DNA from 3 places in the Peribacillus aracenensis genome. Region 1 is predicted to be linked to each of the others. Evidence: predicted binding sites of a transcription regulator. Region 1 holds the regulator's gene; each other region holds the start of a gene.
The links. Region 1 encodes LexA, which represses DNA repair genes until DNA is damaged. Its sites were predicted from a motif close to CGAACATATGTTCG; they were not measured.
Positions count from the first base shown of each region.

Region 2: N0M92_RS04370 (Y-family DNA polymerase) is a predicted target of LexA. The motif match lies at 1,849-1,862, and genes of this name have one in related genera.
Region 3: uvrB (excinuclease ABC subunit UvrB) is a predicted target of LexA. The motif match lies at 1,971-1,984, and genes of this name have one in related genera.

Region 1 covers NZ_JANZMJ010000023.1:61,877-65,139, forward strand. The annotation lists gene N0M92_RS20095 (YneB family resolvase-like protein) at 36-692, opposite strand; gene yneA (cell division suppressor protein YneA) at 712-1,023, opposite strand; gene lexA (transcriptional repressor LexA) at 1,179-1,802, shown strand; gene N0M92_RS20110 (LysM peptidoglycan-binding domain-containing protein) at 2,086-2,253, opposite strand; gene N0M92_RS20115 (hypothetical protein) at 2,550-2,837, shown strand; gene N0M92_RS20120 (esterase/lipase family protein) at 3,180-3,263, opposite strand, start outside.
Region 2 covers NZ_JANZMJ010000003.1:32,989-36,251, forward strand. The annotation lists gene N0M92_RS04365 (YolD-like family protein) at 175-507, opposite strand; gene N0M92_RS04370 (Y-family DNA polymerase) at 535-1,794, opposite strand; gene N0M92_RS04375 (C40 family peptidase) at 2,210-2,869, shown strand; gene N0M92_RS04380 (YobA family protein) at 2,952-3,263, opposite strand, start outside.
Region 3 covers NZ_JANZMJ010000012.1:81,712-84,974, forward strand. The annotation lists gene uvrB (excinuclease ABC subunit UvrB) at 1-1,839, opposite strand, end outside; gene N0M92_RS13880 (CsbA family protein) at 2,058-2,288, opposite strand; gene N0M92_RS13885 (catalase) at 2,477-3,263, opposite strand, start outside.

The DNA of each region.
Region 1 (3,263 bases):
GTCATGGTATTAAAAAAATAGCGAAATTACAAGTTCTATGATTGACTTTCCTGTGTATTCAATTGATGTTCGAGAAAACGCCTATTCACTGTAGCCTTAGATACATTGTATCCAAAGCCCCTCAAAGTTGCTGCGATTTCTGCAAATGTCAATCCATTGGCCCGAAGTTTAATAATTTCTTCTATAGGAATCTCCTTACGGTCCCTTCCGGTTGAATTCCTTTGATTCTGAAGATTTTTTTGAGGACGATACCCTTTTTCAACGGCCCTTATCATCCCGCGCTTTATTTTTAGATTATGTAGTTTCCTTTGATATTCTTCTACAATTCCGACAATCTGGATGACCATCGCATCCGAATCCGATAGCTCAAGTTCGCCATCGTGTGAGAGCGTATAAATTTTCACATCTTCTTTAAGGATGACATGGAAAAGGGCTATTTTGGCATTCCCTCTTCCCAGCCTCGTTTCGTCCTGGATTAATAGTACTTCAGCTTCTTTGGTTTTAAATAGTTCGAGCATGTCAAAAATGCCATCCCTATTCAACTCATAGCCACTAGCCTGTTCTTTTATTATGGAAATGACTTCAACATCCATCTTTTCTGCCAATTTGACTAATTCATCTTCCTGCCTTGCCAATGATGTTTCCTGTGACTCTTTTTCTGTGCTGACCCTACAATAGATTACCGCTTTCATAATACCCTACCTTCACTGCTTACTGCTCACTGGCCAAATTCTGGACAAGTTCTTCCCCTTTAACCGGTATGACGATGACTTGACCAGGTTTAATCGAATCCGCCCTTACTCCATTATGCTCTTCTATCCAACCAATGAATTCTTTTTTTGTCAAATTTGCTTCTTCATATTCTTCGGCAATTCCCCATAGGGTGTCACCTTCACTTACTTCTATAGAAAGGAAATCATTTTTTTGATCATTGTTCAATGTGCAAGAGAATAAAATTGAAAAGATAAATACTGATCCCGCTAATAGAATCGTATAAATATAATTTTTGTATAATTTTTTCATAAATATCCCTCCAAAGCGAATGTTCGTTCGTATGTTATGACCAAATTATAATACGAACGTTTGTTTCAGTCAACAACAAAATTCGAACTTATGTTTGTATAGAGTTGGGGGCCATGCTATAATATAGCAAAGAACATTGGGGAAGAGGTGCACTAATGACTAAACTATCAAAACGGCAGCAAGATATTCTTGATTTCATTAAAGAAGAGGTTCGCCAAAAAGGGTATCCACCTTCCGTACGGGAGATTGGCGAAGCAGTGGGACTTGCTTCAAGTTCAACAGTACACGGACATTTATCCCGCCTGGAAAGTAAAGGTCTGATTAGACGTGACCCAACCAAGCCAAGGGCCATTGAAATAATGAATTCGGAGGAAGCGAACAATATTCCAAAAGCCAATGTCGTGAACGTTCCGTTACTTGGAAAAGTTACAGCGGGCATGCCTATAACGGCCATCGAGAACATAGAAGAATACTTTCCGCTTCCCGAAAGCATGGTACCGCATGATGACCATGTATTCATGCTGGAAATCATGGGTGAAAGTATGATTGAAGCTGGAATTCATGATGGAGACTATGTCATCGTGAAACAACAAAGCAATGCCAATAATGGAGATATCGTCGTGGCCATGACGGAAGATGATGAAGCCACTGTAAAACGATTCTTTAAGGAACCGGATTACATAAGGCTTCAGCCCGAGAATTCAAATATGGAACCAATTATTTTACGAGATGTTTCGATACTTGGAAAAGTAATAGGCTTATATAGACAAATACACTAAAAGCGCTAACCGCGCTTTTTTTGTTTGTTTAATTTATGTCCCGAATTCTCTCAATATGCATATGGAAGAGTAGGTTTTGATATATTTTTTAATAGAATCTATTTTCATGTGAATATTACATCTTTTATTTCGGATGTACGGATCACTATCCCTCTTGTTATAAATACTTTGGAAAGAAGCTCATTCAAAAAAAAGGAGAGCGTTGAAATACCGTTCCCAGTTAAAATTTCATTCTTAATATTTGGTTCACTTTAATAAGGTTAAGTTCGACCAAGCCATTCCACTATTGAATCTTCACTTGTGTAGAACCATATGCTTTTGCAAGCGCAGAGACGGAATCCCCTTTTTTGACAATATGATAAACTTCCTCGTTACTTGCTTCATATTTAGTTAAATCGCTTATTTCTATAAGGTTCACCAGTTTATCTGTATATTTCGGATCCGAGGCCAAGATGGGTATTTCCTGAATTTGTTCCATACTTGAACGGGACACGGTAAGGTATTCGATTGTTTATGTTGGCAATTTCCGAGTTGTTTTAAACCATTCCCGCGGCCAACCAGAAAAAGCCGTCAATCCATATAATTATATGGATTGACGGCTTTAAAATTGAACTCTGAAAATCTTCAAAACCTGGTTACATAACCTTTTATATATTAGTTTTAAATATGAATTTTTTTATTATAGTATAAAGCCTTGATAAAAAGTAAAAATTAATTTTGAAAACTTCTATTTAAGGTGGTGAAATTATGGACTTCCCAACCATCCATACAAACTTTTGGGATGCAGTAATAGCCATTCCTATCATCATGATTCTTACTCAACTAATTAAGGTCATGTTTCATATTCGCCCAAAATTCATCCCTACCATCGCTTTGGGTCTTGGCTTGTTCATTTCCATTTTCATCAGTCATCGTCATCACTTGGTTGCAGGGATTTTCATGGGCTGGTTTTATGGCTATGCAAGCATTGGCAATTATGCTGCACTTAAAACAGGTATTTTGTCTTATAGAGAATCTTATCAAAAGACAGATTGAACCCGTTGTCTTGCTGCAATTCATGAATCTCTTGTATTGCCACGAGCCCGACTTGCTTCTATCCCCATCGAGCATCCGTTAAATTAATCTCTAAGTTAACAATTACGACTTTAATTTTCCTTTGGCTGAATAACCAACTCTTATGTTAACCAGACCATTATACATTACCCACAAAATACCTTTTCAATTAAGAAAAGGTATTAATCGATAAAAAAGAGGTTCGAAATGCACTTATCCCGAACCATGATTTTAAAAGAAAAACTGAATGTTCTTTTAGAAAAAAACCGTACTCAAACTGACTTTACTTCGAATTTGATACCTTCTCAATAAGAAGGCATTTCACTATTTCTCTATATAGACCGAACGAACCAGCGTCCGGGTTCTTTCAGTGCCATCCACATTTTTTTCCTTGACGTCAATGGTTAC
Region 2 (3,263 bases), on a different contig from region 1:
CCATTATAAACGATAAAAACGCTTCTGTTAAAGAAACTGCCTGCTTCCTTTTGCAAGATCAGCCACACGAACACCGTGCTAGCAAATGCCGATTCTCTTACGCATCGTAATCCCTTTCATCACGATGCCGTTTCAAAAATGAAAGGCTGTCCCTTGGAACAGCCTTTCCGCTCATCATTCCGTTATCCTTACATCCGCTATATCGGAAAGCCCGATATAGTGAACCTGCTGAAACCGATCAACGATATGAAGCTTTTGGGTAGATTCATTATAATAATGGATCCTGCCGATTAACAGCTGATACCGGTTTCCTTCATAATGTGCAATCGTAACATCCTTTCTTTCCTCCATCGCTTCCCCCATTACAGCATTCATTTCTTCCAGTTGCTGCTCATCCAGGATGCGCTTCGTTTCATAGCCATCCTCCACCACCCAATCCCGCAGCATCTTCACATGCTCCGGCAACATCATCGATGTCCATTTGATACGGCCGCGATCACGAATCATTCTTTTCCCTCCCTTCAAAAAGTCACCTTACGCCTTATGCCCACCAAGCAGCCTGCTTCGGTAAACGGCTGTACCCGCTTCCGTATACGAAACAGCACGCAATAACGATTTGGCTCCATATTTATGGCGAATTCGATCAACCGTGTAACTCAATTCCCGCTTCTTCCAGCGCGAAGCATCGAATAAAGTCAGCTGCATTTCGTTATCATCCACAATATTCGAGAGTCTGACCTCTATGCTCCGAACCGTTTTTTGCTTATAGTTCTCATGAAAAAGCTCCAGGCAAACTTTATATAACTCCATCGTAATGTTGGTCGGTTCGCTAATCGAACGCGAACGATGGAAACCCCCGCCAAACTCATCCTTGCTGTAACCAATGCTTAGGCTCACCGTTCTTCCTGCCTTGCGATGGGTGCGTGCCCTTCTTCCAACTTCTTCGCAAATTTCCAGCATGACCTGCTTCACCTCATGCTCCTCCTTATAATCCCGCAGCAGGATTTGGCTTTTGCCGAAGCTTACCTGCCCTTCGATGATCGTTGCCCCCATATCGGATAAATCTATTCCCCACGCATGGTGGTAAAGCTGATTGCCCATAATCCCAAACTTCGCTTCAAGTAATTCAAGATCATAATTGGCAAGCTGCCCAACTGTAAATATCCCCATTCCATGAAGGGTTTTTTCAACGCGCCTGCCGATCCCCCACATTTCACGAAGCGGGGAAATCGGCCAAAGTTTGCTTGGCACATCCTCATACTTCCATTCGGCAATCCCTTTATGTTTGGCATCCAAATCAAGGCAAAGTTTTGCCATAAGCATGTTCGGTCCAATTCCAATTGCACAAGGGAGCTGTAATTCGCGTTCGATTTCATCCTTTATCTTTTCAGCTATCATCTGGGCATCTCCCCATAAAGAAGCGGCACCATCGACTTTCACAAAACTTTCGTCCACACTATATACGTGAATCGCTTCTTTGGGCACATACCGGTTGAACAAGCGGGTGATTTCCGTCGAAACCCTTAAATAGGTCGCCATTTTAGGTTCAACGACGACAATCCTCGGATCATTCGGGATCTCAAACATCCGCGACCCTGTCTTGATGCCAAATTCCTTCTTCATTTTTGGAGAAGCCGCGAGCACAATGCTCCCTGTCCTCTTCAAATCACCAACCACCGCCAGATAACAATCAAGCGGGTCCAGACCAAGCATGACTGCTGAACAGCTTGCATAAAAACTTTTTATATCGATACACATAATTGATTGTTTCGGCATCTTCCCATAATCCATCATTTCTTCACCCTAACAAGAATATACGTTCGCTTTTATTATATTCATAACTTTAACCGAATATACGTTCTTATTCAATGGAAGTTTTCATACAAATTTCTACTTTTTATTGTAATTTCCTTGAAAAATATAAACGACACTAAAAATGGATAAAATACCAAATTTAAACTCCATATCCAAATTGTTTTTTTAAAAGAGAATCAATTAGTAGCTTGAATATTTTTTAATGAATCCATATACTCAGTTTTTTAAAATTCGTACACCTTTTTCAACAGACTTTCGTCCATTTTTCATTTAGTCTTACTGCTCATTTTTTGTAATGAAACTGTAACCAAAAATATGTCTAATTGTCATAATGGTATTGTAGGATAATATTGTTAAGAATTATAGAGAGATAGATAGAGAGGAAATGAAAATTATGAAGAAATGGATCGCTTCAGCTGCTGTTGCATCTGCCATGATGCTAACCCCACTGCAAGCCTCTGCAAATATTGGAGATCAAACCCTCAGACCCGGAATGACACACAGCGATGTCAAACAACTACAACAACTTTTAAAAACCAAAGGGTATTTCACATATACAGGTTCACTGACTACATATTACGGCACCTATTCTGAATCCGCAGTAAAAAAATTCCAAAAGGCCAAAGGGTTAACTGCCGATGGAATTGCCGGCCGAGGCACATTTAATGCGCTTGGTGTTTATAATGTCAATAATACAAGCCTGATAAGCTATGCAAAAACTTTAATAGGCAAACCTTACAAATGGGGCGGGACGACACCGACTGGATTCGACTGCTCAGGGTTCGTCTATTATGTATTCCAGAAATCACAAGGAATTACCTTACCGCGTACAACATCATTGCTCTATTCCAATACAGGTTTAAAAGTATCTTCACCAGCTAAGGGCGACCTTGTATTCTTTGATACTTCTTCTGGAAGAACAGGAGTATCCCATGTTGGAATCTATATCGGAAATGGTCAATTCATTAGTGCAACGTCTTCTAAAGGAATAGCCATCGCGGATATGGATAATTCTTATTGGAAACCAAAATATTTAGGTGCGAAAACTTTATAAGATCAGGACAAAATCTTATTCTTGTGAGCGAATCCCCATAAAACAACCGGACAGAATTCCAAAGTGATTCAGTCCGGTTGTTTTATTTTATATATAATATTTCATCCGTCAAATCTTCTACTGTCACCATGAATGAAGAGTCTAAGTTTGAACGATTCATCATTTCGATATTATAAACATGCTCTGATGGTAAATGGACGACTTCGAGAACCATGAATCGCTGACTTTCCGCTTTGCTGACATGATCGAGGGCAGCAGTGACCGCCCTTTGTTCGGCTAAGCTTTTTTCATCCGTCAAAACAAGAATCAGTTTCGCTTCCGCTTTCCCAGGAAATGATTTCTCCACCCCGCCCCGGTGCCACGGCTTCACTTTCATGCCGATTTCCAGGTCGGA
Region 3 (3,263 bases), on a different contig from region 1:
CGCAAGGTCTTCTTTATACTCTTCGCCTTCTTCGGCTACATGGGTCGCCCTTATGGAGTCACGGATATCCTTTTGAATGGTTTGAGGCATTATTCCATGCTCTTTATTATAACTTTCCTGGATTTCACGGCGCCGCCTCGTTTCATTGATGGCAAGTTCCATCGAATTCGTGATGCGATCTGCATACATGATGACATGGCCGTTGGCATTGCGGGCTGCACGGCCCATCGTTTGAATAAGCGAACGTTCCGAGCGAAGGAACCCTTCCTTATCGGCATCCAGTATGGTCACCAATGACACTTCCGGTATATCAAGGCCTTCCCTTAAAAGGTTGATTCCAACGAGTACATCATATTTGCCCATTCGAAGTTCCCGGATGATTTCTATCCGTTCCAAGGTCTTCACTTCCGAATGAAGATATTGGACCTTGATGCCGATTTCCTTTAAATAATCAGTTAAATCCTCAGACATCTTTTTCGTCAAGGTCGTAATGAGCACACGCTCGTTCTTGTTGACGCGCTCCTGTATTTCACCGATCAAGTCATCTATCTGCCCTTCAATCGGCCGCACTTCCACCGTTGGATCCAGCAGTCCGGTAGGACGGATGATCTGCTGAACCATTTCTGGCGTATGTTCGAGTTCATATGGTCCCGGAGTTGCCGAAACGAATATGGATTGATGTACCTTTTTTTCAAATTCCTCAAATCTTAGCGGGCGGTTATCTTTTGCAGACGGCAGACGGAAGCCATGATCGACGAGCACTTGCTTCCGCGCCTGATCTCCATTGAACATTCCGCGGATTTGCGAAAGGGTTACGTGTGATTCATCCACGACCAATAGGAAGTCCTCTGGAAAGTAATCGATTAAAGTGTATGGTGTCGCACCTGAGGGACGGAGGGTTAAATGGCGGGAATAGTTCTCGATCCCTGAACAAAAGCCCATTTCCCGCATCATTTCCAAATCATAACGGGTCCGCTGCTCCAAGCGCTGTGCTTCAAGGAGTTTTTCATCTTCCCTTAATTCCTTCAATCGCTCTTCCAGTTCCGTTTCGATATTTTGAATGGCTATCCGCATTTTCTCTTCGCGGGTTACGAAGTGGGAAGCAGGGAAAATCGCGATATGTTCCCGTTCACCAGTGATTTCACCAGTCAGGGCATCGACTTCACGGATACGGTCAATCTCATCCCCGAAAAACTCGACCCGTACGCAATGTTCATCACGTGAAGCCGGGAAAATTTCGACCACGTCACCGCGAACGCGGAAGGTCCCCCGTTGGAAAGCAATATCATTCCTCTCATATTGAATATCCACGAGTCTGTGCAGCAGGGCATTCCGGTCTATTTCCATGCCTGTCCGGAGGGAAACGACCATCTCCCGGTACTCTTCAGGGGAACCGAGCCCATATATGCACGAAACGCTGGCAATGATGATGACATCTTTCCTTTCGAACAAAGATGAGGTTGCCGAATGTCGCAGTTTATCGATTTCATCATTGATGCTTGCATCTTTTTCGATGAATGTATCCGTGGATGGAACGTAAGCCTCTGGCTGGTAGTAATCATAATAGCTAACGAAGTATTCCACGGCATTATTAGGGAAGAACTCTTTGAACTCACTGTAAAGCTGCCCCGCCAACGTTTTATTGTGGGCAATGACAAGAGTCGGTTTGTTGATTCTTTGAATCACATTGGAAACGGTGAACGTTTTCCCTGTCCCCGTCGCCCCCAATAACGTCTGCATTTCCTTGCCTTCCTTAATCCCTTCGACCAGCATGTCAATCGCTGCCGGCTGATCTCCTTGAGGAGAGTATTTTGAGACTAACTCAAACTTATCCTTCACCAAGCATAGCCTCCTATTGAAATATTTTTATATGAAAACGGGACATGCCTATATCCCTTCTATTTATTCCGGTTTAATAAAGCATATATACACATTCTACCACAATAGCCTTAAAACAAACCAGCAATAAGCGAACATCCATTCTATTTTTGTTTTAAGGACTTCATGATGTATTGAAGCGAATGGCATGTTTGAGTACAAAAAAAGCACCTTTAGTGTCAGGCGCTCTTGGATGTACGTTTCATCATTCTTTTTGATAACCAAAATCCCACTGTCAGGGATAAGGCATCCACGATGATCAATAAGTTTGTATGCGTATAACCTTTATATGCAGAAGCTGTAATCAAGGCAACAGTTAAAACAAGACCCACGACATTGTTATAGGTGACTCTTGAAAATAGCATGACAAGTAGACAAGGAAGGAAAAGGGCAGAAAGAAGTTTAATCATTTTTTCATCTCCTTTATAAGAGAAAAATAGAGTAGTTTCAGTTTAAATGATTATCAAGTTTTTTGCCAATCAATTTCCTTCTTGATTCTCAAGCATCATCAGAAGAGCATTCCATACATCCTCCAATTATGCCCATAAAAAAAAGAGGCAAACCCCTTTAAAGGGAAGTTTGCTTCTTTTGAGCCCAATCAATATGGATCCGCTTCATGTCCTTTTCTAACGGCGTCCTCAGGGCTATCAGTCCCGCCCAGAGGTTTTGAAGAGTTTGTATGTTCAGAAGCCGCGGCCAGCCCCTCTTTCAATCTGCGGCCATACTCTTCATCGGCCTCTTCGGCAAGAGCTATCATTTTTTCCTGAATGCGCTTGTCGGCAGGAGCCAATGCCGCCACTAAATTGGAAATTAAATCGTCTTTTTCCCAATCCTCGAATTCACGGAATGTCTCACCAGCCTGTTTCGTATTGTTTTGGCGATCGATTGTCTCACGAACAAGTTTCCCTTCCACCATGGGTGTATACTCCTTGCCCGTCTGCTTGGCTTCCTTCAAGCCGCCGACAGTTGATGGTTCGTAGTTGATATGGGGGCTTTGGCTGCCTCTGCCAACTTCATATTGCATCTGTCCGCCAGTCTGATTCGTGGCTGTCGGTTTCTTTGGAGCATTAATCGGCAATTGCAGATAATTCGCACCAACACGGTGACGCTGTGTATCGGAATAAGAGAATGTACGTCCCTGTAACATCTTATCATCAGAAAAGTCCAGTCCATCCACTAGGACACCGGTGCCGAATGCAGCTTGTTCGACTTCAGTGAAATAGTCTTCAGGGTTTTTATTCAATACCATCGTACCGACATGCAGCCATGGGAACTCATCTTTCGGCCAGATTTTCGTATCATCCAGCGGATCAAAATCCAATTCAGGATGATCATCATCACTCATGATCTGTACGTTGAGATCCCATTCAGGATAGTCTCCGCGT